2 linked regions of the Lujinxingia sediminis genome follow. The protein of the gene in region 2 interacts with the protein of the main gene of each other region in a pairwise test. Links are inferred from orthologs where the notes say so. Each region holds a gene or a part of one and is shown on either strand. Other genes may lie near its edges. The genes, in order: EA187_RS12420 and dnaE.

What was found.
Region 1: the proteins of dnaE (region 2) and EA187_RS12420 interact in binary tests that used the Escherichia coli proteins (3 or more experiments, as listed by UniProt). The link is inferred for Lujinxingia sediminis from one-to-one orthologs.

What each region holds. Positions count from the first base shown.
Region 1 is NZ_SADD01000006.1:195,553-205,795, reverse strand. What follows is about bases 2,837-5,810. They hold EA187_RS12420 (pyridoxal phosphate-dependent aminotransferase), read right to left. Parts: upstream 4,919-5,810; coding sequence 3,755-4,918; downstream 2,837-3,754. Other genes in these bases: EA187_RS12415 (M42 family metallopeptidase), read right to left, coding at 4,927-5,810; EA187_RS12425 (pyruvate carboxylase), read right to left, coding at 2,837-2,884. In the rest of the region: more of EA187_RS12425, read right to left, coding at 1-2,836; more of EA187_RS12415, read right to left, coding at 5,811-5,958; EA187_RS12410 (DUF2306 domain-containing protein), read right to left, coding at 6,245-6,913; EA187_RS20975 (hypothetical protein), read left to right, coding at 7,304-7,432; pssA (CDP-diacylglycerol--serine O-phosphatidyltransferase), read right to left, coding at 7,522-8,181; EA187_RS12400 (hypothetical protein), read right to left, coding at 8,178-9,674; 4-hydroxythreonine-4-phosphate dehydrogenase PdxA, read right to left, coding at 9,964-10,243. UniProt on the Escherichia coli protein: Shows aminotransferase activity with methionine and histidine as substrates, and to a lesser extent also with phenylalanine.
Region 2 is NZ_SADD01000001.1:56,521-67,875, reverse strand. What follows is about bases 2,296-6,381. They hold dnaE (DNA polymerase III subunit alpha), read right to left. Parts: upstream 6,063-6,381; coding sequence 2,496-6,062; downstream 2,296-2,495. Other genes in these bases: EA187_RS00255 (CBS domain-containing protein), read right to left, coding at 6,362-6,381. Outside these bases: EA187_RS00270 (type IV pilus twitching motility protein PilT), read right to left, coding at 1-708; recombinase RecA, read right to left, coding at 987-2,024; more of EA187_RS00255, read right to left, coding at 6,382-8,305; EA187_RS00250 (TlpA family protein disulfide reductase), read right to left, coding at 8,473-9,087; EA187_RS00245 (ABC transporter substrate-binding protein), read right to left, coding at 9,084-10,694; EA187_RS00240 (hypothetical protein), read right to left, coding at 10,835-11,263. UniProt on the Escherichia coli protein: DNA polymerase III is a complex, multichain enzyme responsible for most of the replicative synthesis in bacteria. This DNA polymerase also exhibits 3' to 5' exonuclease activity. The alpha chain is the DNA polymerase catalytic subunit.

The sequences.
Region 1 (10,243 bases), on a different replicon or contig from region 2:
AGTCATAATCCGCCATGCCCTCGCCGGCCCGGCCGGTTAAGGGTTTACGGCCCTTGAGCACGATCGACTGCAGCTTCTCAGGGAAGCCCCCGTAGGGCTGGCCCATATTGCCGTAGAAGAAGTCAATGACCGACTGCGGGAAGTCGATGTCTTCGCCGCGCTCGGCCATCTCATAGATCGCCTCAAAGCTCAGGTCGTTCTGCACGAGGAACATCGCAAAGTCGGCCACCACCTTACTGGTCGGCGTGACCTTGACGATGTTGCCCATCTCCTGGTTGACCCGGCGGTAGGTCTGCTTGACCTCGGTCCAGCGCTCGCCAAGCCCGAGCTGAATCGCCCGCGGCCGCAGGTTGGAGTACTGGCCCCCGGGGATCTCGTGGTTGTAGACGTCCGTCGTCGAGGATTTGAGCCCCGACTCAAAGGGGTAGTAAATCTCACGCAAGAGCTCCCAATGCTCCGAGAGGCGCTCCAACGCCTGGCTGTCGAGATCGGGGCGGCGCGCCTGACCCTCCAGCGCGCTGACCACCGCGTTAAGCGAAGGCTGACTGGTCAGACCGGCCATCGAGCTCAGCGCGCAATCCACCACATCGACGCCGGCCTGGGCGGCCATCAAATACATCGCCACCCCGTTGCCGGAGGTGTCGTGGGTATGCAGGTGAATCGGCAGATCGACGGCCTCTTTGAGCGCCTCCACCAGCACTTTCGCCGAGTAGGGTTTGAGCAAACCGGCCATATCCTTGATGTTAAGGATATGCGCCCCGCGTCGGGCGAGCTCTTTTGCGAGGTTCGTGTAGTAGTCGAGCGTGTATTTGGTCTCGTCAGGATCGAGCACGTCACCCGTGTAGCAGATCGAGGCTTCCACGATCTTGCCGGCGCGGGCGACCTCCTCCATCGCCAGCTCCATATTGGGCACGTAGTTGAGCGCATCGAAGACCCGAAAGACGTCCACGCCGGCCTGGGCGGCCTCTTGCACGAAGGCGCGCACCACGTTGTCCGGGTAGTTGGTGTAGCCCACCGCGTTGGCTCCGCGCAGCAGCATCTGAAAGAGCCCCCCGGGGATGGCCTGGCGCATACGCGCGAGCCGCTCCCAGGGATCTTCCTGCAGAAAGCGCATGCACACATCAAAGGTCGCTCCGCCCCACATCTCATACGAGAAGAGGCCCGGGAGCATGTGGGCGGTTGCCGGTGCGATCTCCAGCAAGTCGTTGGTGCGCACCCGCGTGGCCAGCAGCGACTGGTGGGCGTCGCGGAAGGTCGTGTCGGTGACGAGCAGCGTCTCCTGGTTGCGGATCCATTTGGAGAGCCCCTCGGCCCCCTCCTGCTCAAAGACCGCGTAGGCGGGGCTCGTGGGCGGCTTGCCTTTGACCTTCGGCGCCTTCGGCACGATCAGCGGTTGCGGCCTGCTAAAACGCGTGGTGCTCCCGGGAGGTCCGTTGACCGTGATATCGCCCAGCGCCATCAGGGCCTTGGTTCCCCGGTCGCGCCGCGGGGCGTACACAAAGAGCTCCGGCGTCTCGTCGATAAAGCGCGTATGCGTGGCCCCGGCCAAAAACTGCTCGTGACGCACCACCCGCTGAAGGAAGGGGAGGTTGGTCTTCACCCCGCGAATGCGAAACTCCGCCAGGCTGCGATCCAGACGCCGCGCCGCCTCCCCCAGGTCCTGCCCCCAGGCCGAGACTTTGACGAGCATCGAGTCGTAGAAGGGCAGCACCTCCGAGCCCGAGCCCCCCACCCCGGCGTCCAGACGAATGCCGTGGCCGGCCGCCGAGCGGTAGGTGATGATTCGCCCGGAGTCGGGCGCGAAGTTTCGCTCCGGATCCTCGGTGGTCACCCGCGCCTGAATCGCCTGTCCTTTGCGCTCAATGGCCTCCTGCCCCTCAATGCCGATGCTCGCATCACTCAACTGCGCGCCCTCGGCCACCCGGATCATCGCCTGAATCAGGTCTCGCCCGGTGATCATCTCGGTGACCGTATGCTCCACCTGAATGCGGGTGTTGACCTCAATGAAGTAGATCTCAAAGCCGCCCTCGCGCTCCTCGACCAGAAACTCCACGGTGCCCGCGCTGCTGTAGCCCACCTCCTCGGCCAGGCGCAGGCTGTAGGCGTAGAGCTTCTCACGCACCTCCTCGGCCAGGTTGGGCGCCGGCGCCAGCTCCACGATCTTCTGCATGCGGCGCTGCACCGAACAGTCCCGCTCAAAGAGATGCACCACGTTTCCGTGGGTATCGCCTAAGAGCTGCACCTCGATATGGCGCGGGTTGACCACATAGCGCTCCAAAAAGACCGCCGGGCTGCCAAAGGCCGCCTGTGACTCGCTGCGCGCCGAGCGCACCGCCTCCACAAGCTCGCTCTCTTTGTTCACCACGCGCATCCCGCGGCCGCCCCCGCCGTGAGCCGCCTTCACAAGGAGCGGATAGCCAATGCTGGCCGCGGCCTTCAGGGCCTCCTCCTCGCTCTGCACCGCCCCGCCACTTCCGGGCACCACCGGCACCCCGGCGCGCCTTGCCACCTCCCGCGCGGCCAGCTTGTCGCCCAGCGCCCGCATCACCTCCGGCGGCGGACCGATCCACACCAGCCCCGCCTCGATCACCTTCTGCGCAAAATCGGCGTTCTCGCTCAAAAACCCGTAGCCCGGGTGAATCGCGTCGACTCCCTTGGCCAGCGCCAGCTCAATGATCGCGTCCCCGTCCAGGTACGCCTCCACCGGCTTGCCTTCCTCGCCAATCTGATAGGCCCGATCAGCCTTGTAGCGGTGGATCGCCAGCCGATCCTCCGCGCTGTAAATCGCCGTCGTCGCGATCCCCAGCTCCGTGCACGCCCGAAAGATTCGAACCGCGATCTCGCCACGGTTCGCCGCCAACACATTCCGAATCTCTCTCGCCATAGCCGCACAACCTCACTCAAAAAGGAGTCTCATTCAGCAAAAACGCCGCACGAACGCGCCTACCCATGTCTCTGTAAAACTCCCCCAGACCATAGCCCACCCGACGCGTCGCGTCATGCCCCCAACTCTCAACACCAACCCTCCCGCGGCGAGTCTTTTGCTGTTTTTTTGATCAGGTTTTTCATTCAGGGGCAGGGCTCCGTCCCCTTCGCTCACGTTCTGTTCGCAACAGATCGGCAACTCAGCCCCCTTAGCTCGCGTTCTGTTCGCAACAGATCGCCGACTCAGCCCCCTTAGCTCGCGTTCTGTTCGCAACAGATCGGCAACTCAGCCCCCTTAGCTCGCGTTCTGTTCGCAACAGATCGCCGACTCAGCCCCCTTAGCTCGCGTTCTGTTCGCAACAGATCGCCGACTCAGCCCCCTTAGCTCGCGTTCTGTTCTCAACAGATCGGCGACTCAGCCCTCTTAGCCGCCCTTTTACTCAGGTAAATCGCCAGCTCAGACCCCTTACCTCCCCTTTTACTCAGGTAAATCGGCAACTCAGACCCCTTACCTCCCCTTTTACTCAGGTAAATCGCCGACTCAGCCTCCTTACCTTCCGTTTTACCTGGTCAGATCGCCAACTCAGACCCCTTACCTGCGGTTCTACTCAGGTAAATCACCAGCTCAGACCCCTTACCTGCCGATCTACTCAGGCAAATCGCCGACTCAGACCCCTTACCTCCCCTTTTACCTGACCAGATCGCCAGCTCAGCCACCCGGACGGCAACCTCCACCCAACCCATGGCCGAAAAAAATGGCGAGTCTCTCGACTCGCCATCTCTTCTGCCGCCCGGGCGGCAAGCTACTCCCAACCCATGGTCGAAAACATCATTTAAAAACCTGGATGCGTTCGGCGGCTTGCTCGACCACTTCGCGGGGCTGGGCGACGCAGAAGCGCACCAGGTTGCGGCCGCCATCGCTGGCGAAGAAGGCCGATCCGGCGACCGAGGCCACGCCGGCTTTTTCGAGAATATGCATCGCCGAGGCGCGGGCGTCGTTAAGGCCGAAGCGGGTCACGTCGGTGAGGATGTAGTAGGAGCCCTCGGGCACATGAGGCGTTAAACCGGCCTCCACCAACGCGTCGCAGAAAAGGTCGCGGTTGGCTTTGTACTTTTTGCGGATCTCGTCGAAGTAATCGTCGCCGATGACCTCCAGCGCGCGGGCCAGACCATGTTGCAGGGGCGTGGGCGCGCAAATGTAGAAGAGATCGTTCACAAGGCCCATCGGGCCGGCCAGGTGCGCAGGCGCGGCCACATAGCCCAGCCGCCAGCCGGTGATGGCGAAGGTTTTGGAGAAACCCGACATCGTGATCGTGCGCTCGAACATCCCCGGCAAGGTCGCCAGGCTGACGTGCTCCTGACCGTCGTAGACCAGGTACTCGTAGATCTCGTCGGTGATGCCGAGCAGGTCGTGGGTCTTGCAGAAATCAGCGATGACCCCGAGCTCGTCTCGGCTGAAGACTTTGCCGCTGGGGTTTCCGGGGGTGTTGACCAGCACGGCGCGGGTGCGATCGGTGCGCAGGCGCTCCAGATCTTCGGGGTCAAAGGACCAGTCCGGCGCCTTCATCGTGATGACTTTCGGCACGCAGCCCGCCACGCGAATGGCGTTGACGTGGTAGCCGTAGAAGGGCTCAAAGACGATGATCTCATCGCCCGGGTTAAAGAGCCCCTGAAGCGCGCAGATAAAGGCCCCGGCCGAGCCGATCGTGGTGACGAGCTCCGTCTCCGGATCGACCTCGATCTTATTATAACGCTTGAGCTTTCTGGCGACGGCGTGGCGCAGCTCGTCCACGCCGTCGAAGCGGCTGTAGGTGCTCAGGTCTTCGCGCACCGCCTGCGCTGCGGCTTCCAGAAGCTCGGGCGGCGAGGGCAAGGGGCAGACGCCCTGCCCCAGGTTGATTCCGCCCAGACGGTTGCATTCGCGGGTCATCGCCCGGATCTCGGACTGCTGCAAAAAGCCAATGCGTTCGCTGCGAAAATCCTGAGTACTCATCGACAGACTCACTTGCTGAGGTAGGCAGCCAGAAGGTCCAGGGTGGCGCGCAAATCGCCTTTGTGGACCATCTCGGTGACGGTGTGAATGTAGCGGGTGGGCACGCTCAGAGCGACGGCGCGGCTGCCGGCGCGAGCGCGCTGCATCGCACCGACGTCGGTGCCGCCCATCGGCAGAACTTCGTACTGGTGGGTGATGCCTTCGGTTTCAGCCAGGTCCACAAAGGTGTCGACGAGCTCTTTGTTGCTGATGGCGTAGCCGTCGAGGATCTTGATGGCCACGCCCTTGCCGAGCTCGGTGATTTGCTCTTCGCCGGGCACCCCGGGGGTGTCCACGGCAAGCGTGGTGTCGATCGCGATGGAGATATCCGGCTCGATGGCGTAGCCGCTGGTGATCGCGCCGCGAAGACCGACCTCTTCCTGCACGGTGAAGACCACGTAGACGTCGTATTTGTCGCTGGCCTGCAGGCGCTCAAGCAGGCGAACGCCCACCCAGCACGCCACACGGTTGTCCAGGCACTTGCCGGTGACCATCTCGCCGAGCTCGGTGAATTCCTGCACCAGCGTGACCGGGTCGCCCGGGCGGATTTTGGCGGTGACCGTCTCTTTATCAAGACCGGTGTCCACGAAGAATTCGGCCATCTTCGGGATCTTGGTGCGGTCTTCTGGCGAGGCGATATGGATCGGGCGACCGCCGGGGTTCATCACGCCCTCGATCACCTCACCGTCGCGGGTCTGAATGCGCACGCGACGGGCGAAGAGGTTGCGGTTGTCGAAGCCCCCGGCGTTATGCAGACGGATAAAGCCCTTATCGTCGATCAGTCGCACGTAGAAGGCGATCTCGTCCATATGGCAGGCGATCATCACCTTCTGGACGTCGGTGGCACCCTCGACCGGCTTCTTGCGGCAGATCAGGTTGCCCATGGCGTCGGTGGTGATCTCATCGGCCAGGCCTTTGACCTTGGATTCGATAAACTCGCGAACCAGCTCTTCACGACCCGGGGCACCGGGCATCTCCGAGAGTACTTTTAGCAGATCCATCTCCAACCTCACTTCACCAGGCAGTCGTCACATCATAAGGGCGCGGGCCAGAGGGGCGCGCACCGGCGGGAGGTCGCCTTGTACTACCAGCGCCCGGCCGGTACAAGGCGGCCCCTCGAACGCCGGCGAATTCTGCAAGATATCCTGATATGAGAGTGCTTAACGTCGCGCTCTTACCGGGCCCTGGCACCATTCTGACGTCAGCGCCGGCCGGGGGGCCGGGGACGTGGTTGCGCTCCGCCTTTCCCCCTCGTCGACATGCTTAGCCCTTGCGTCTTAAACGACGTCAGGCTCCCCGGGCGAACCGTGCTTTTAGCCGCCCCCTGAATGTGGTCGCCCGCACGTAGATCTCGGCCAGGATGATATTGGGAACCCAGCACAACCAGGTCATCAAGGGGTACCACTCTGCCCGAGTCAGATGCTCAGGCGCGGGCAACACGCGAACGGTGACCACGGCCAGGGTGATCATGTAGCTGCGAATCATCCAATCCCGATGCTCCCTGTAGCGCCGGCGGCGAGCGGTTATCAGCGCCATGTAGGTTGTGGAAAACCAGACGATGGCCAGCGTCCCAAACCCCAGCCTGGCGAAGATCCCGTACGTATTCGCAGCAGCGAGAGCAAAGCCTGTCACGCTGCTGATAAAAATCATCCCGACATAGATCCACCCCAGCCATCGATGCAGCGCCGTGCGAAGGAGGCGGCGAACAAAGCTCCACGGTCCGATGACCAGGGGCGGTATGGCGGAGAGGATGTGTACCCCCAGCACAAAATTGTTAAATCGATGATTGCCTGGAATGAGCTCAGTGGGGAGCGGCTCGTTTCGGTTAAGAAAGCCATGCCCGATGAGGATCTTGGTGACGATGATCGCGGTGAGCGTCACGGTCACCAAACAGAATCCCCAGACAACGCGTTGATAGAGACGAAACACCGATTGCGACGGCCGAATATCTACCATGCTCTATTTCCCTTCGTTCGCCCCGTCCCCTGGTTGCACGCTCCGCGCTGCCCGGGTCGTCCGCACATTCATGCCCCTGATAGACCGGACGTTGACAGAAACACCGCGCATACTCAACCGAGACGCATGCCATCGTGCCCCTCCCCTCCGGACTCCGCCCCATGCGTCTCACGTCGGTAAGAGAGGTGTTCCGTACGCAGCAGGTTCATCGTCCCTGATCGCATCGGCGATGATCACTCCATCTGAACCGACGGAGCGCGCGGATCTGCCGCAGGCCCGGGGCCGGATTTTCCTTTACAATCCTGACGCCTCTGGCAAAGATGCCGCCGCCTGAGCCGCATCCATTCACTTCGCCCCTTATGAGGGCATCGCGCGATAAAGGAGCACAACATGGCTGAAAATCACGACGAACATGATGGCCCCATCCACCAGGCGCCCTGGGTTCCGGTGGTCACCGTGGGTATCTGCTTTGGTGTGGCCGCGATCATTCTGATCAGCAAGTACGTGGCCCACCTCTAAGCCGCCCGATAAGGGACGAAAAAACGCCGAGACGATCGCAATCGTCTCGGCGTTTTTTTATGTCTGACAGGGAGCCCCGGGAGCGTCGTTCAGCCGATCTTTTTGATGCGCAGGTGCGTGCTGATCATTGCGCTTCCGCTTAAGCCGAAGAGAAGCACCAGGGGATGAAAGCCCCAGCCCAGAAGCTGCAGTTCCCCGCCCCAGAGAGCGGTGCCGTAGGCACCGCGATCAAAAGCCACGGCCATCACAAGCACCAGCACCAGGCTCGTGGGAATGGGCGTGCCCTCATAATAGGGCACCTTGCCGGTGCCCTGACTGAGCTCGGCCGCGGTCACGTTGTAGCGGGCCAGGCGCGCGATGCCGCAGACCACAAAGTAGATGAGCACGACGGCGTCCCAGCCTCCGCGCATGCCCAGGGTGTAGGCGAGCACGGCGGGCGCGACGCCAAAGGAGACGATGTCGGCCAGGGAGTCCAGGTCGGCTCCCAGCGCGGAATGCTTGCGCCGCCAGCGCGCGACCGCGCCGTCAAAAAGATCGAAGACCAGCGCCAGGGGCAAAAGCCCGAACGCCCACCACACATAGAGCTCGATCTTCTCGTCCATGTAGTTCAGACAGCAGAAGATCGCCGCCACACCGCAGGCGGCGTTGGCCATGGTGATGACGTCGGCCAGCGCAAAGGAGCGCAGCATTTCAAAACGTTTGCGCCGTGCAGGCTGCGCGGTCTCTTCCCACTCATCTGCCGAGCTCATGAGGCACCTACCGTTGCGCTCTCTTCCAGCGACTCCCAGTCAAATTCCACCATGGAGTCGCCGCCAAGCTCGCGAGCCAACCTGCGGTCGAACTCCAACATCTCGGCCTCGGCCATGCTCAAGGTCTCCTCATCGCTGGAGAAGATCGTCTGGCCGAAAACCACCTCGCTCGCGGCGCGCTGGCGCGCACTCTCGGCAGCTCCCAGCTGGCGGGCGACTTCGGGAAAGAGATAGAGGGTGCGCCCGTCATCCTCGACCCGGATCTCACCATTGAAATCGGCAAACACATCATCGCCGCGCGGATGGGTCTCGAAGATTCGGGCGTCGACCGGCCGCGCCACCCCGTCGGTGGCGGCCGAGAGGTAGACGGCCTCAATGAGTTCGCGGCGCTCGTTCTCGCGTTTGGCGCGCTTGAGCTTGCCGCCGCGGGCAAAACGTCGCGCCAGCGGGATCGCAAAAAACATCAGGCTGAAGATCACCGGAATCACCCCGAGCACCACCGACACCCCGGTGCTCAGCCCGGTGACACCGCCCAGGATGAACGCGCCCATGATCAGGTTGAAGGTGTTGAAGATCGCAATCCAGGTGTTGGTCGAGCCCTTATTACCGGTGAGCGGCGGCACGGTGACCTTGCGCGTCCAGATGGGTTTGGGCGGCTGCAGACGGTCGTCGGCACCGGCCTCGCTGGTCACGCGCAAATCATCAAAGCGGTAGATCAGCGTGCCATCGGCGGCCACATCAATATCGCCTCGAAAACGCATCGTGGCGGCGGTCAGCGCCTGGTCGGCCTCCTCCAGGCTCAGGCCGGTGCGGGAGGCCCAGTCAGCGGCGGTGATGCGCCCCTGGCGCGCCCGCACAAAACGCGCAAAGGCGCGCTCCGCCGCCAGCTCATCGCGCGTAAGCTCGGGACCAAAGACAAACTGGAAGATGCGCTTGTAGAGGGGGACTTCGGGGCGCTCCACCTTTCGTCGCGGGCGCCTCCGGCGCCGTCTCGAAGGGCTGTCGAAGCCGCTGAACCAGCTGATCCAGAAGACCGTCTCCAGGATGCGCGCGATCAGATAGACCGGCAGCAAAAAGACGTCTCCCACATCGTCATTATCCTGCGAGGTGGCCGCGGCGATGCCCGCGATCGCCAGCGCCAGCAAGAGCAGAATGAAGGTGGCCGTGTACCCCACGAGCACCACCATGATCGAGACCTTGAAGATCCAGGTGAACGCCGCCCAGGCTTTCTTTTTAAAGTCGTACCAGCGCCGCCCCTTCTGGTAGCCACGCGCTTTGAGCCCGGGGTCGAAGCGGTAGAGGAGGTTGCCCTCATCATCGACGTCGAGATGGCTCTGGTAGCGCTCGAGCATCTTGCGCATGGCGATCTCGGTCTCCTCATAAGGGAGGCCGGTCTCGGCGGCGACATCGCCCACGGTGGCCACACCGCCGCGCTTTTTCAATGCGCCACGGATGCGGTCTTCCAACTCAAATGCGCTCGATTGCTGCGCCATACGTCTTTGCCTTTTAGAAAATCAACGCGCCTGGCGAGTGGAACTCACGGGTCGCGAACATCTCGCCATGCCCGGGGCCGTGCCCGCGCTCTGCGGCGCACATGGCACTTCAACCAACCGCGATCTGCCCTCGAAACTTCCTCGCCAGGCCTCACTGACCAGCATGGCGAGCCGCGCCCGACTCTGCTTCAGATCTAATCGCGGGATGGCCCGGCTCAAACTTCGGGGCCGCGCTGCACGCCGCGAGCTATCGATGCTTCGAAGCCCTCCGCGCTCGACGATCGGGAGTTCAAGAGGCCCTCTGACGTGCTCGCGCCACCATCGTGGCAGCCAACTCGGTGGCGTAAATCATCGATCCGGCGTCGGCCACTCCCGCTCCGGCGATGTCGTAGGCGGTGCCATGATCGACCGAGGTGCGGATGATGGGAAGCCCCAGAGTGATGTTGGCGGACTCCCCGAAATGCAACAATTTCAAGGGGATAAGCCCCTGGTCGTGGTACATGCAGATCACGGCATCAAAGGGGGTTCGCTCGCCACGGAACTTCGCAAAGAGGGTGTCCGCAGGCCAG
Region 2 (11,355 bases):
CACCGTATGCAGAGTCGACATCACCAGGTGACCGGTCTCGGCGGCGGTCATGGCGATCTCAATCGTCTCCAGATCCCGCATCTCCCCCATCATGATCACGTCCGGATCCTGACGAAGCGCCGCCTTGAGCGCGCGGGCAAAGGTGTTGGTGTCGTTTCCGATCTCGCGCTGATTGATGATGCTGCGCTTATCGCGAATCAAGAACTCGATGGGATCTTCGATGGTGATGATATGCGAGGTGCGCGTCTGGTTGATGTAGTCCACCATCGAGGCAAGCGTGGTGGACTTACCGCTGCCGGTGGCCCCGGTCACCAGGATCAGCCCGCGGCGCTCCTCGGCCAGGGTGCGCACCGCGTCGGGAAGCAGAAGCTCGTCGATCGAGGCGACCTTAAAGGGAATCACCCGGAAGACCATCCCGATCGAGCCGCGCTGCTGAAACACATTGACGCGAAAACGTCCCACCCCGGGCACCCCGTAGGAGAGGTCGATGTCGAGCGTCTCCTGGAACTGCTCGCGCTGAAAACGCGCCATGATATCCGAGGCCATCTTCCCGATCTCTTCGGGACTCAAGCGCCGCGCTTCGCGCAGCGGCAACAGCGCCCCGTCGATCCGAAAGATCGGCGGCAATCCCGCCTTGATATGAATGTCGCTGGCCCCGCCTTTAACGGCGATCTGCAAGATCTTGTTGAGGTCCTGATTGCTGCTCATCGCCCTAGTCCTGGTGCTTCGCCCGACGCTGTGAGAACTCCCCCGAAGAAGCTCACTGGCGCCCGGCGCGCTGGCTCAGGCCGCATCGCACGGCCGACGCTGTAAAGTGCGGGGAAACTGGGCCGATTGTGGCATGCCAGCCGGGTAAACTCAACACGCCATCTGGCAAGCACTCCGCCCCTCCGAGCTGAAAAAAAAAGCGGCCTTCCCCCATCGGGAAGGCCGCTCATAACCGACGCGCTCAGCGCCGATCGTTATCGCAAGGTCCTGCAGAGCGCTTACGCCTCGGCGCTCTCTTCAGCGACCTTCGGCGCTGCCATCCCGTAGTGCTCACGGATCTTGGCCTCGATCTCGGCCTCAATCTCGGGATTGTCGACCAAAAACTGCTTGGCATTCTCGCGGCCCTGCCCCAGACGATCATCGCCGTAGCTGTACCAGGAACCGGCCTTATCGATCACCCCGATCTCCGAGCCCAGATCCACCAGGTCGCCCTGACGGCTGATGCCCTGGCCGTACATGATATCGAACTCAGCCTCTTTAAAGGGCGGAGCCACCTTGTTTTTGACAACCTTCACGCGGGTACGGTTACCGGTCAGGTCGGTGCCATCTTTGATGGCGCCGATGCGGCGAATGTCCATACGCACCGACGAGTAGAATTTAAGCGCGTTCCCCCCGGTGGTGGTCTCGGGGTTTCCGAACATCACGCCGATCTTCATACGGATCTGGTTAATGAAGATCACGCAGGTGCGCGACTTGGCGATCGTACCGGTGAGCTTGCGCAGCGCCTGACTCATCAAGCGCGCCTGGAGGCCCATGTGCGAATCCCCCATCTCGCCCTCAATCTCAGCGCGCGGGGTGAGCGCGGCCACCGAGTCGACGACCAGCAGGTCAATCGCGTTGGAGCGCACCAGCATGTCCACGATCTCCAGGGCCTGCTCCCCGGTGTCGGGCTGGCTCACCAGGAGCTCTTCGATGTTCACCCCCAGCGCCTGGGCGTATTTGACATCGAGGGCGTGCTCCGCATCGATAAACGCCGCCACACCACCGGCGCGCTGCGCCGCCGCCAGAGCGTGCAGGGTCAACGTCGTCTTACCCGAGGACTCCGGACCGTAGATCTCCACGACGCGGCCGCGCGGGTAACCTCCCACGCCCAGCGCAATATCCAGCGAGATCGAGCCGGTGGGGATCGGATTCTCCACGCGCACCAACGAGTCGTCGGTGCCCAGGCGCATGATCGATCCCTTGCCAAACTGCTTCTCGATCGCCTTGACCGTCAGGTCCAACGCCTTGTCTTTGTTGCTCTTATCGTTCGACATATCGCAATCTCCAAAGAGTGGCCCCCCAACCTCCATGGCTGGCGAGCGAAGTCTGAATCGGTCTGTTTGCGAGGTCGGGAACCACTGCACACCCGAGCACTAAACACGTGTATAGCCACCCTGACGGTCCCCGTCAACAGGTCTTAACGGCTCGCGATACGATCATAAATACCCTCAAACATCTTCTCGGCCGCACGTTTATTATCGTTTGCCGGACGCAGATCTTTCCGAAAATTTCAAAAAAAATGAGCACGCCTCTTCAGGCGCGCTCACACAGGGGCGCTTCGCGCCGGCAACGCGCGGAATTCACACCACTGGCCTTCGGTGTCGACGTACTCCGCCCGGCGCAGACCTTGATGCCAATGGATGCGCGATCGCGAGCACGACGCAAAACGCAGACGATGCTTTGGCACCCCGGTCCGCGCTGCCCTCGATGCAGCAAACACGATGCCAACGCTAGCTCACGACGTATTAACTCAATCGCACCGATTTGCGTCCGAAAAGACGCTCGATCGCCATCAGCAACCCGTCGGTGGGTCGGGTCGCAAAATCAACCGGCAGCACCACCTGCGCCTCTCCCACGCCCTGGGCGGTCTGTTTTTTAAAGACCAGCGTGGTACGGCAATGGCCGGAGTTTGCAGCGAGTACCTTCTGCAGCTCTTTGAGCTGTCCGTTGGTGACCTGCGCAACGCCGATCTCGACAATCACCTGGCGCACCTTCGACTCGCGCTCCGACTCCAGCGTCGACGCCGACTCCAGACGAATCCGCCGGGTGCGGTTCTCCGGATCGCCCTCCTCCTGGATCTGGCCTTTGATCAGGAGCGGTTCGCCGCTCTTGATCACCTCCTCGGCCTCAGCGTAGGCCGAGCTGAAGGCGATAGCCTCAATCTCCCCGGTCTTATCTTCGATGGTGATAAAGCCCATGCGCCCGTCACCACTTTTCAGCGGCACCTCGCGCATCGCGCTGACCACACCGGCCACCGCCACATTGGCGCGGTTGCGAAGCGAACCGTTCGTCATCAGCTCATGGGTGGTCGAGGCGCCGTAAAGACCGAACTCGCTCTCAAAACGATCCAGGGGGTGGCCGGTGACGTAGAAACCCAGCAGCGTCTTTTCGTTCTCCAGAAGCTCGCGATCGTTCCAGGCGAGACACTCCGGGTAGCTGTCGTCGAGCACCTCCTCGCGCACATCCTGGGCCATCATGCCAAAGAGGCTGGACTGACCCACGGCCTTATCATGCTGGGCCTTCTGGCCGCGCTCCACGGCGGTGTCGATCGCGGCGAAAATCGAGGCACGCGTCGCGCAGATCTCGCCGATATACTGCTCGGTGATCGCCGGGCCGATCGAGTCAAACGCCCCGCATTTGACCAGCGCCTCAATGGTGCGTTTGTTGATCTTCTTGAGATCGACGCGGCTGCAGAAGTCATAAAGATTCTCAAAGGGACCGTTGGCCGCGCGCTCGTCGAGAATCACCTCGATCACGCCCGCGCCCACCCCCTTAATGGCCGCAAGCCCGAAGCGGATCTTCTGATCGACGACGCTGAAGTCGAGCAGCGACTCGTTGACGTCGGGCGGCATAACCTCAATGCCTAAGCCTTTGGCCTCGTTGATAAAACGCACGATCTTGTCGGTGTTGTCGCGGTCGCTGGTCATCAGCGCCGCCATAAACTCCACCTGGAAGTGCGTCTTCAAATACGCCGTCTGGTAGGTGATCAGACCGTAGGCCGCCGAGTGCGACTTATTAAAACCGTAGCCGGCGAAGTAGGCCATCAAGTCGAAGATGTCCGAGGCTTTTTGCTCGTCGACCTCCTTCTCGAGCGCGCCGGCCACGAAGATCTCTTTTTGCTGGGCCATGACCTCGGGCTTCTTCTTGCCCATGGCACGGCGCAGCAGGTCGGCGCCCCCCAGCGAGTAGCCGGCCATGACCTGGGCGGTCTTCATGACCTGCTCCTGGTAGACCATGACCCCGTAGGTGGGCTTGAGCACATCTTCGAGCCAGGCATGCGGGTACTCGACCTGCTTGCGGCCGTGCTTGCGGTCGATGAAGTCATCGACCATGCCGCTTCCCAGCGGCCCCGGGCGGTAGAGCGCCACTGCGGCGATGATGTCTTCAAAGCAGTTGGGCTTGAGCTTCTTCAGAAGCTCCTGGAAGCCCGAGGATTCCAGCTGGAAGACGCCGGTGGTGTTACCGGCGGAGATCAGCCTGAAGACCTCCGGATCATCGAGAGGGATCGCGTTGAGATCAAAACGCTCTTCGCCGCGGGCTTCACGCTGCTGATTGATGAGCTTGATGGCGTCCTGCAGCACCGTAAGCGTCTTCAGCCCCAGGAAGTCGAACTTGACCAGCCCGGCCTCTTCGACCTCGTTTTTGGCGTACTGGGTGACAAGTTCGCCGTTGGCACCGCGGCAGATCGGAACAAAATCCCAGAGCGGCGTCTCGGAGATCACGATCCCGGCGGCGTGCATACCCGCCTGGCGGTTGAGGTTCTCCAAAGAGAGCGCGATGTCAAAGAGGGTATCGACCCGCTCATCTTCCTCGCACATATCACGCAGGCGTTTTTCCTGGTCGAGCGACTCCTGCAACGAGATCCCGAGCACGTCGGGCACAAGTTTGGCCAGGCGGTCGGTCTCCCCGTAGCTGAAGTTGAGCGCACGCCCCACATCCTTGATCGCCGCACGTGCCTTGAGCTGACCGTAGGTCACGATCTGACCGACGTTATGGTAGCCGTACTTCTCGGTCACATAGTCGATGACCTCCCCGCGGCGGTTCATGCAGAAGTCGATGTCGAAGTCCGGCATCGAGACGCGCTCCGGGTTGAGGAAACGCTCAAAGAGAAGATCATAGGGCATCGGGTCGATGTCGGTGATGCGCATCGCATACGCCACCAGACTCCCGGCACCGGAGCCACGTCCCGGACCCACCGGGATATCATGCTCGTGCGACCAGGCGATGAAGTCCCACACGATCAGGAAGTACCCGGGGAAGTCCATCTGGCAGATGATGCCGATCTCCACCTCCAGGCGCTCGTCGTACTCCTGGCGGTCGTAGCTCACGCCCAGGGCGTCGAACTCCGCATAACGCTCCCCAAGCCCCTGACGAGCGACATGGCGGAAATACTCATGGATGATCGTCTTGCTGTCTGCCCCCTCATGCTCGTCACGAAAGGACTGAGGCACGTCGTACTGCGGCAAGAAGACCTCGCCCAGCGGGATCTCCAGGTCGCACATCTCGGCGATGCGAACGGTGTTCTCACAGGCCCGCGGGATGTCGGCAAAGGCCTCGTACATCTCCTCGGCGCTGCGCACATAGAGCTGATCGACGCCATGCTCCATGATGCGATCGATGTCGACGGTCTTGCCCAGCTGAATGCACATGAGCACAGCGTGGGCGCGGGCATCTTCGCGATCGAGGTAGTGGCAGTCGTTGGTTGCGACGAGCTCAATATCGAGCTCGCGCCCGATCTCCACCATCGCCTGGGTGCATTTGCGCTGCTCGGGGAGCGCGTTGTCCATGACTTCCAGGTAATAGCGCTCCTTGCCAAAGACCTCGCGGTAGCGCGCGGCCGCCTCGCGGGCGGCGTCCATATCGCCGCGAAGGATGTGCTGGTTGACCTCCCCGCCCAGGTCACCGGAGAGGCAGATGATGCCCTCGTTGCGCTCGGCCAAAAGCTCAAAGTCGATGCGCGGCAGACCGGTGCGCGGGTGCTGGCCATGTAGCCAGCCCATCGAGTTGAGGTACATCAGGTTTTGGTAGCCGGTGAGGTTCTGCGCCAGCAGCGTCAGGTGGTAGCTCTTGGGCTCTTTGGACTCTTCGTAGGGGTGAGATGTCATGTACATCTCAACGCCGATGATCGATTTGACGCCGGCCTTCTTCGCCGCCTTCTGGAAGTCCACCGCCCCGTACATATTGCCATGATCGGTCATGGCCACCGCGCTCATGCCCTGCTCGGCAACGCGGCTCATCAACTTCGGGATGCGGATCGCCCCGTCGAGGAGGCTGTACTGGGTGTGGACGTGCAGGTGAACGAAGTCAGACATCGGCAAAACCTGGCAAAAATCACGGAAAACTCATCGGAATGCGGTGCCTCTCGGCAACGGCGCGGATGATACTCCCCGGCCTTAAGGAGCGTAAAGGACCCGGAGGAACTCTCCATAGAGCCGGCGAGAAACGATCGCGTAGGCATGGAAAGTCGCATCGACATGAGGCTTAGAGTCTGCATGCACGAACGCGACGATCGTCCAGCACGGTTGAATAAAAAGAGGCGATCGAGCTCCGCTCGACCGCCTCAAAGAGCGCCCACATCGCGCTCCGCTCGACCTTCTCACACCGCGCGCAGCTACTCGGCAGCCTGCGCCTCCGCGGGCGGCTCCTCACCGCGGAGCTTATCGGCAAGAAGATCGCGGGCGATGTCCATAAAGTCGCGCTCGGTGATGATCCCCACGAGCTTCTCCCCGTCGACCACCGGCAGACAGGAGATGCGTTTTTCGCCCATGATGCGGATCGCATCCAGGGTGAGCGTATCGGGAGTGACCGTGATCACGTCGCGCTCCATGATCTGGCTCACCGGCACTGGCTCCTCATCGCGCAGCGCGCCGCTGCCCAGAAGTCGCATCATCGTGCGACGCGTCACAAGTCCCACCAGACGATGCTCGTTATCCTCAACGGGCACATGACGCAGGTGCTGCCAGTCCATCACGCTGGCCACCAGATCGATGAGCTCCCCGTCGTTCACCGTGATCAGATCGGTGGTCATGTACTGGGAGACTTTCAGGTAGTTGTCGCGCCAGGTGGTGCGCTCCTTAACCGAGGCCAGCGGCCAGGTGTGCACGGGCTCGTTGGCCTCCTGGCGGCGCACGGTGGCGGCGGTCAGGGCGCTGAGTTTTTCGCCGGCCGTCAGACTGCTTCCGAGCTCCCCGTAGGACTGCAAAAGCCAGCTTGCGCCGGTGCGCCGCGTGCTAACGCGCTCTTCGATGATGCCCATGTAGCGGTCGACGTCCTGCTGGCGAATGCCATGGCGAGTGAGCGCCTCGCGGGAGAGTGGCAAAAGCGTCGATTCGATGACTTCGCGCACGGTGCCCGACTTCCCGTCGAGCCAGGTCATCGGGGCGTCAAGCCCGTGGCGTGCGGCCGCAAAGAAGTTGTGACGCGCATCATCGAAGTTCATCTTCTCGCGCATATCGCCGTAGGCGTCGACGACGCCGGCCATCATCCCGAACCAGAAGGCCGCGTTGGCCACCTCGTCGGCAGGGGTGGGACCGGCCGGGAGCACACGGTTCTCGATGCGCAGGTGCGGCCGCCCCTCGCTGATGCCGTAGCAGGGGCGATTCCAGCGGTAGACCGTCCCGTTATGCAAGCACAGCGCCTTGAGCCCTGGCACGCGGCCTGCGGCCAGCGCCTCAAAAGGATCTTCGTCAAGCTCGGTGGCAAAGAGCAGGCGGAAGCGGGCGATATCTTCGCGGAAGATCTCCAGCACCGAGTCATCGATCCACTTCGTGCCAAAGGTCACCCGGGGGTTGAGATCGCGCATATGGTGGCGGGTAGGCCGGGTATCGATCGACTGCTCCAGGAGCGCGATGCGCGTCTCATGCCAGAGGCGCTTCCCGAAGAGCAGCGGGCTGTTGGCCGCCAGCGCTGTGACCGGCGCGGCGACGACCTGCGCCACGTTGTAGAGCTTGGCGAACTCGTCCGGCCCTACCTGAAAATGCACCTGGAAGGACGTGTTGCAAGCCTCAAGCATCACCGAGTCGTGTTTGACGATGAACTCATCCTGGCCCTTGATGTAGAACTCGTAGTCGCCGCCGCGCAGCCGGCTCAACGCATCATTGAGGACGCGGTAGCGGGGGTTGGGCGTCATCGAGTCCAGCCCCAGGTCGCTCTTCTGCAGGGTGGGCAAAATGCCGGCCAGGGCCACATGGCCCTTATCCTCGGCCAGCACCTGGCGGACCTTATCGACGAGCTCGACGATGTCGTCTTCCATCTTGCCCAGGCAGTCGTCGCCGAAGATGCGGGGCTCGAGGTTGAACTCCAGGTTGAACTGCGCGAGCTCGGTGGTGAAGCGCTTATCGTTAAGTCGCTCCAGCGCGCGCATCGCAAGCGGTGCGGGGCGATAGGAGCTGTCGAGCAAAAAGAGCTCCTGCTCGGCACCGATGCGACGAATGCCGCTCTCGATCATGCCCTCATCGAGCATCTTCTCCAGCGCTCGAACATCGCCCAACAAGCGGCGCATAAAGTGGCGGAGTTGCTCTCCACCGACCATGCCTTTGACGTCGTGTTCACCCATTGCGACGAACTCCACGGGGGGGTCTGCGTTTGTGATCTGGTAACCATCAGACTAACCCACACCTTCCCCTGGATAAAGGCGATATCGCCCGCAAAGGCGCGAAATATGGGGTAGATCGCGCGTTTTGCCCCCCAAACTGAAGAAAAGATGACGCGGCGCGCCATGCATCACTGCGCGGCGGCCTCTGCAGCGAACGCCCGCAGATCAGCCTCCGAGTGCAGCCCGGAGCTCGATGTGACCACACGTCCCTGCGCGTCCACGACCACAAGGGTGGGTACCGCCCGCACCTTAAAGCGCGCCCGGACCGGCCCTTCATCAAGGAGTGTGGGCAGCGTCAAGCCATTGTAGTCGAGGTAGGTCTCCACCAGAGCTTCGCGATCCGCGGTGGGATCATCGGTGTTTACCGAGAGCACCGCCGCCTCAAACTCCGGATCATCGGCCAGGCGCTGCAGCGTCGGCATCTGCTCGCGGCAGGGCGGGCACCAGGTGGCCCAGAAGTCGATGAGCACCACCTGACCGCGGTAATCCTGAAGGTCCACGACCTCACCGGTACCCAGCATCGGCAACGCAAGATCTGGCGCGGGCTGGCCGGAGCGCAGCCCGGCGGTGGGCCCCCAGAGGTTCCAGGCGTTGACCACCAGCAACACCCCGACAACAAGGCCAATCAACGTGGAGAGGGCCATGTTTTTCTTGTCGACGGGCGGCGCGCCTGAAGGCGTCGTGTCGACGCTCGGTGCGTCCTCCAGGCTGCCCGGGGGCATACCGGGGGTGGGCTGACTCATGGCTGCACCTCTGGCGTCGGCTGGATGTTGGCTTTATGCGCGGGGACCACCTGCTTGAGCGCATCAAAACGCGCGTTGGGCGTGGTATAATACCGCTCGGTGCCCTTACGCAGCACGGCGATATTGTCTTCGTGCCAGAGTGAGACGTAGGGGAGCTCGCGCGCGAGAATCTGCTGCACCTCGCTGTAGATGGCGCGGCGCTTATCAGGGTCGGTCTCCCGGTCGCCGGCTTCGAGCAGCTCGTCGATGCGGGCGTTGCGGTAGGCACCGCGGTTGGCGCCGGCGGCGCGATTGTCTGGCGAGGGAATGTTGTCGGAGTGAAAGATCCAGCGGTAGAGGCTGGGCTCCAGTACCGAGGGCCACTGCAGGGTGGTCATCGCGAAGTTACGGCTGCGCACGTCATGAAAAAACGTGCCCCACTCATAGGAGCGCACCCGCACAGCAATCCCCACCTCGCCGAGCTGCTGGGCAATAAGCTCGGCCATGGAGCGGCGAAACTTACTGGCGGAGATCTTAAAATCCAGCTCAAAACGCACCCCGTCGGGCCCCGGCGCGTAGCCGGCTTCATCGAGGATCTGTCGGGCGCGCTCCGGATCGAAGTCAAAGCGTTTCACGTTCGACTCGTAGGCCCAATGCTCCGGAGCGAGCATGCCGGTGGAGAGGCGCGCCGCACCACGAAATTTATGTTTAATGATCGCCTCACGATCAATCGCATGTGCAATCGCCTCCCGGACACGCAGATCTTTTAAGATCTCATGCTCCAGGTTGAAGGCCAGGTAGGTGTATTTGAACGAGGGCGTGCTCATCGTCTCCAGGCGATCGGAGTCTTCGACCACCGGGAGCATCAGCGGAGCGACAGCGTTCTGCACAAGATCGGCGGTATTACCGAGCAGCGCGAGCAGGCGAGCGTTATCGTCACGCACGACTTTGAAGACGAGGCGATCGATGGAGGGCCGCCCCTCAAAATAGTCGTCGAAGGCGCGCAGCTCCACGCGCATATCCCCCTGCTGTGACACATAGGCAAAGGGGCCTGCGCCCAGCGGCGCGCCGGGGCATTCTTCAAAACCAGCGCACTGGTGACGCGGCACAATTCCCAGCGCCATATCGCTCATAAAGGGGGCGTGCGGCGCTTTGAGCGTAATGACAAAGCGACGCTCATCGAGCACCTCAAAGCGCTCAATGCGGCGCGTAAGACCGGCAAAGGGGGAGCGCACAAGCTCACTGTCGAGTTCCATATAGGTGTATTCGACGTCGGCCGAGGTCACCGGGGTGCCGTCATGAAAGTAGATATCATCGCGCAGCTCGACCTCATAACGCACCGGTGAGGTCTGCTCGATGGTGTGGGCCAGGCGCAGTTCCCGGTCGCCGTTGGCGGTATCGAGAGAGACGAGTCCGGCATGCAGAAGCCCGACAATTTTGGCGCTGGAGTCGCTGGTCGCAAAACGCGGATCGAGGCCTTTGGGCGAAGCGTCGAGGATCACCACGAAGGCGTCGCCCTCATCGACCTGCTGCGAACATGAAGGACAGGCGCTTAAGCTGAGGCAGAAGGCCAGCAGCACGACCGGGAAAAGCGCGCGCCGCACAAAGCGAAACGGGGAGATGCGCATGAAGGGAGACTCGCAACGTGGACGGTGGCGGGCGCCGGACTCGCCGGGTCTCTCCGGTTGAGAGAACCCGCGTTGTCATGGTTGAGGGCGCGCCGCGCGGGGTGCGCGAGCTTCGAAGATACGCAGGGCGATGCCGGGGGTCAAACTCCGCCGGCGTGCTCCACCTCCGGCTGACGGCTGGCACCAAAGGCCCAGGCGGCCACCATCAAGGCCGCCAGACAGAGGAAGGTGAGCACCGAGCCCAGCGCAAAATTCAAAGCGAGATAGGGAGTGATGGCCGCCAGCAAGAAGTTCGCGCCAAAGCTCACGCGCAGCCCGCGGCGAAGACGCATCACGCGGTCGTGGTGAATCCATCCAACAAGGCGCGCGCACTCCAGGGCCAGTTTGGCCCCCAGGCCGAAGAGCACTGCCACCCCCAGGGCGATCAGGGTGTAGCGCACTACCAGAGCGCTGGTCGCGTCCAGCTCTCCCGACGCCCAGGCCGGCGAAGCCAGGCCCATCATCGCCACAAACGTAGCTGTTTGAAGAAGGTTGCGACGCCCCGCTCCCGATGCCCGTCGTCTGCCCATGCCACTGCCCTCGTCTCACCGCGTCCAGCTTTCATCGCCCTGAGGCGCTCCCACCCACACCTTCTTTCAAATGTTGTGCCACAGCCCTCAGC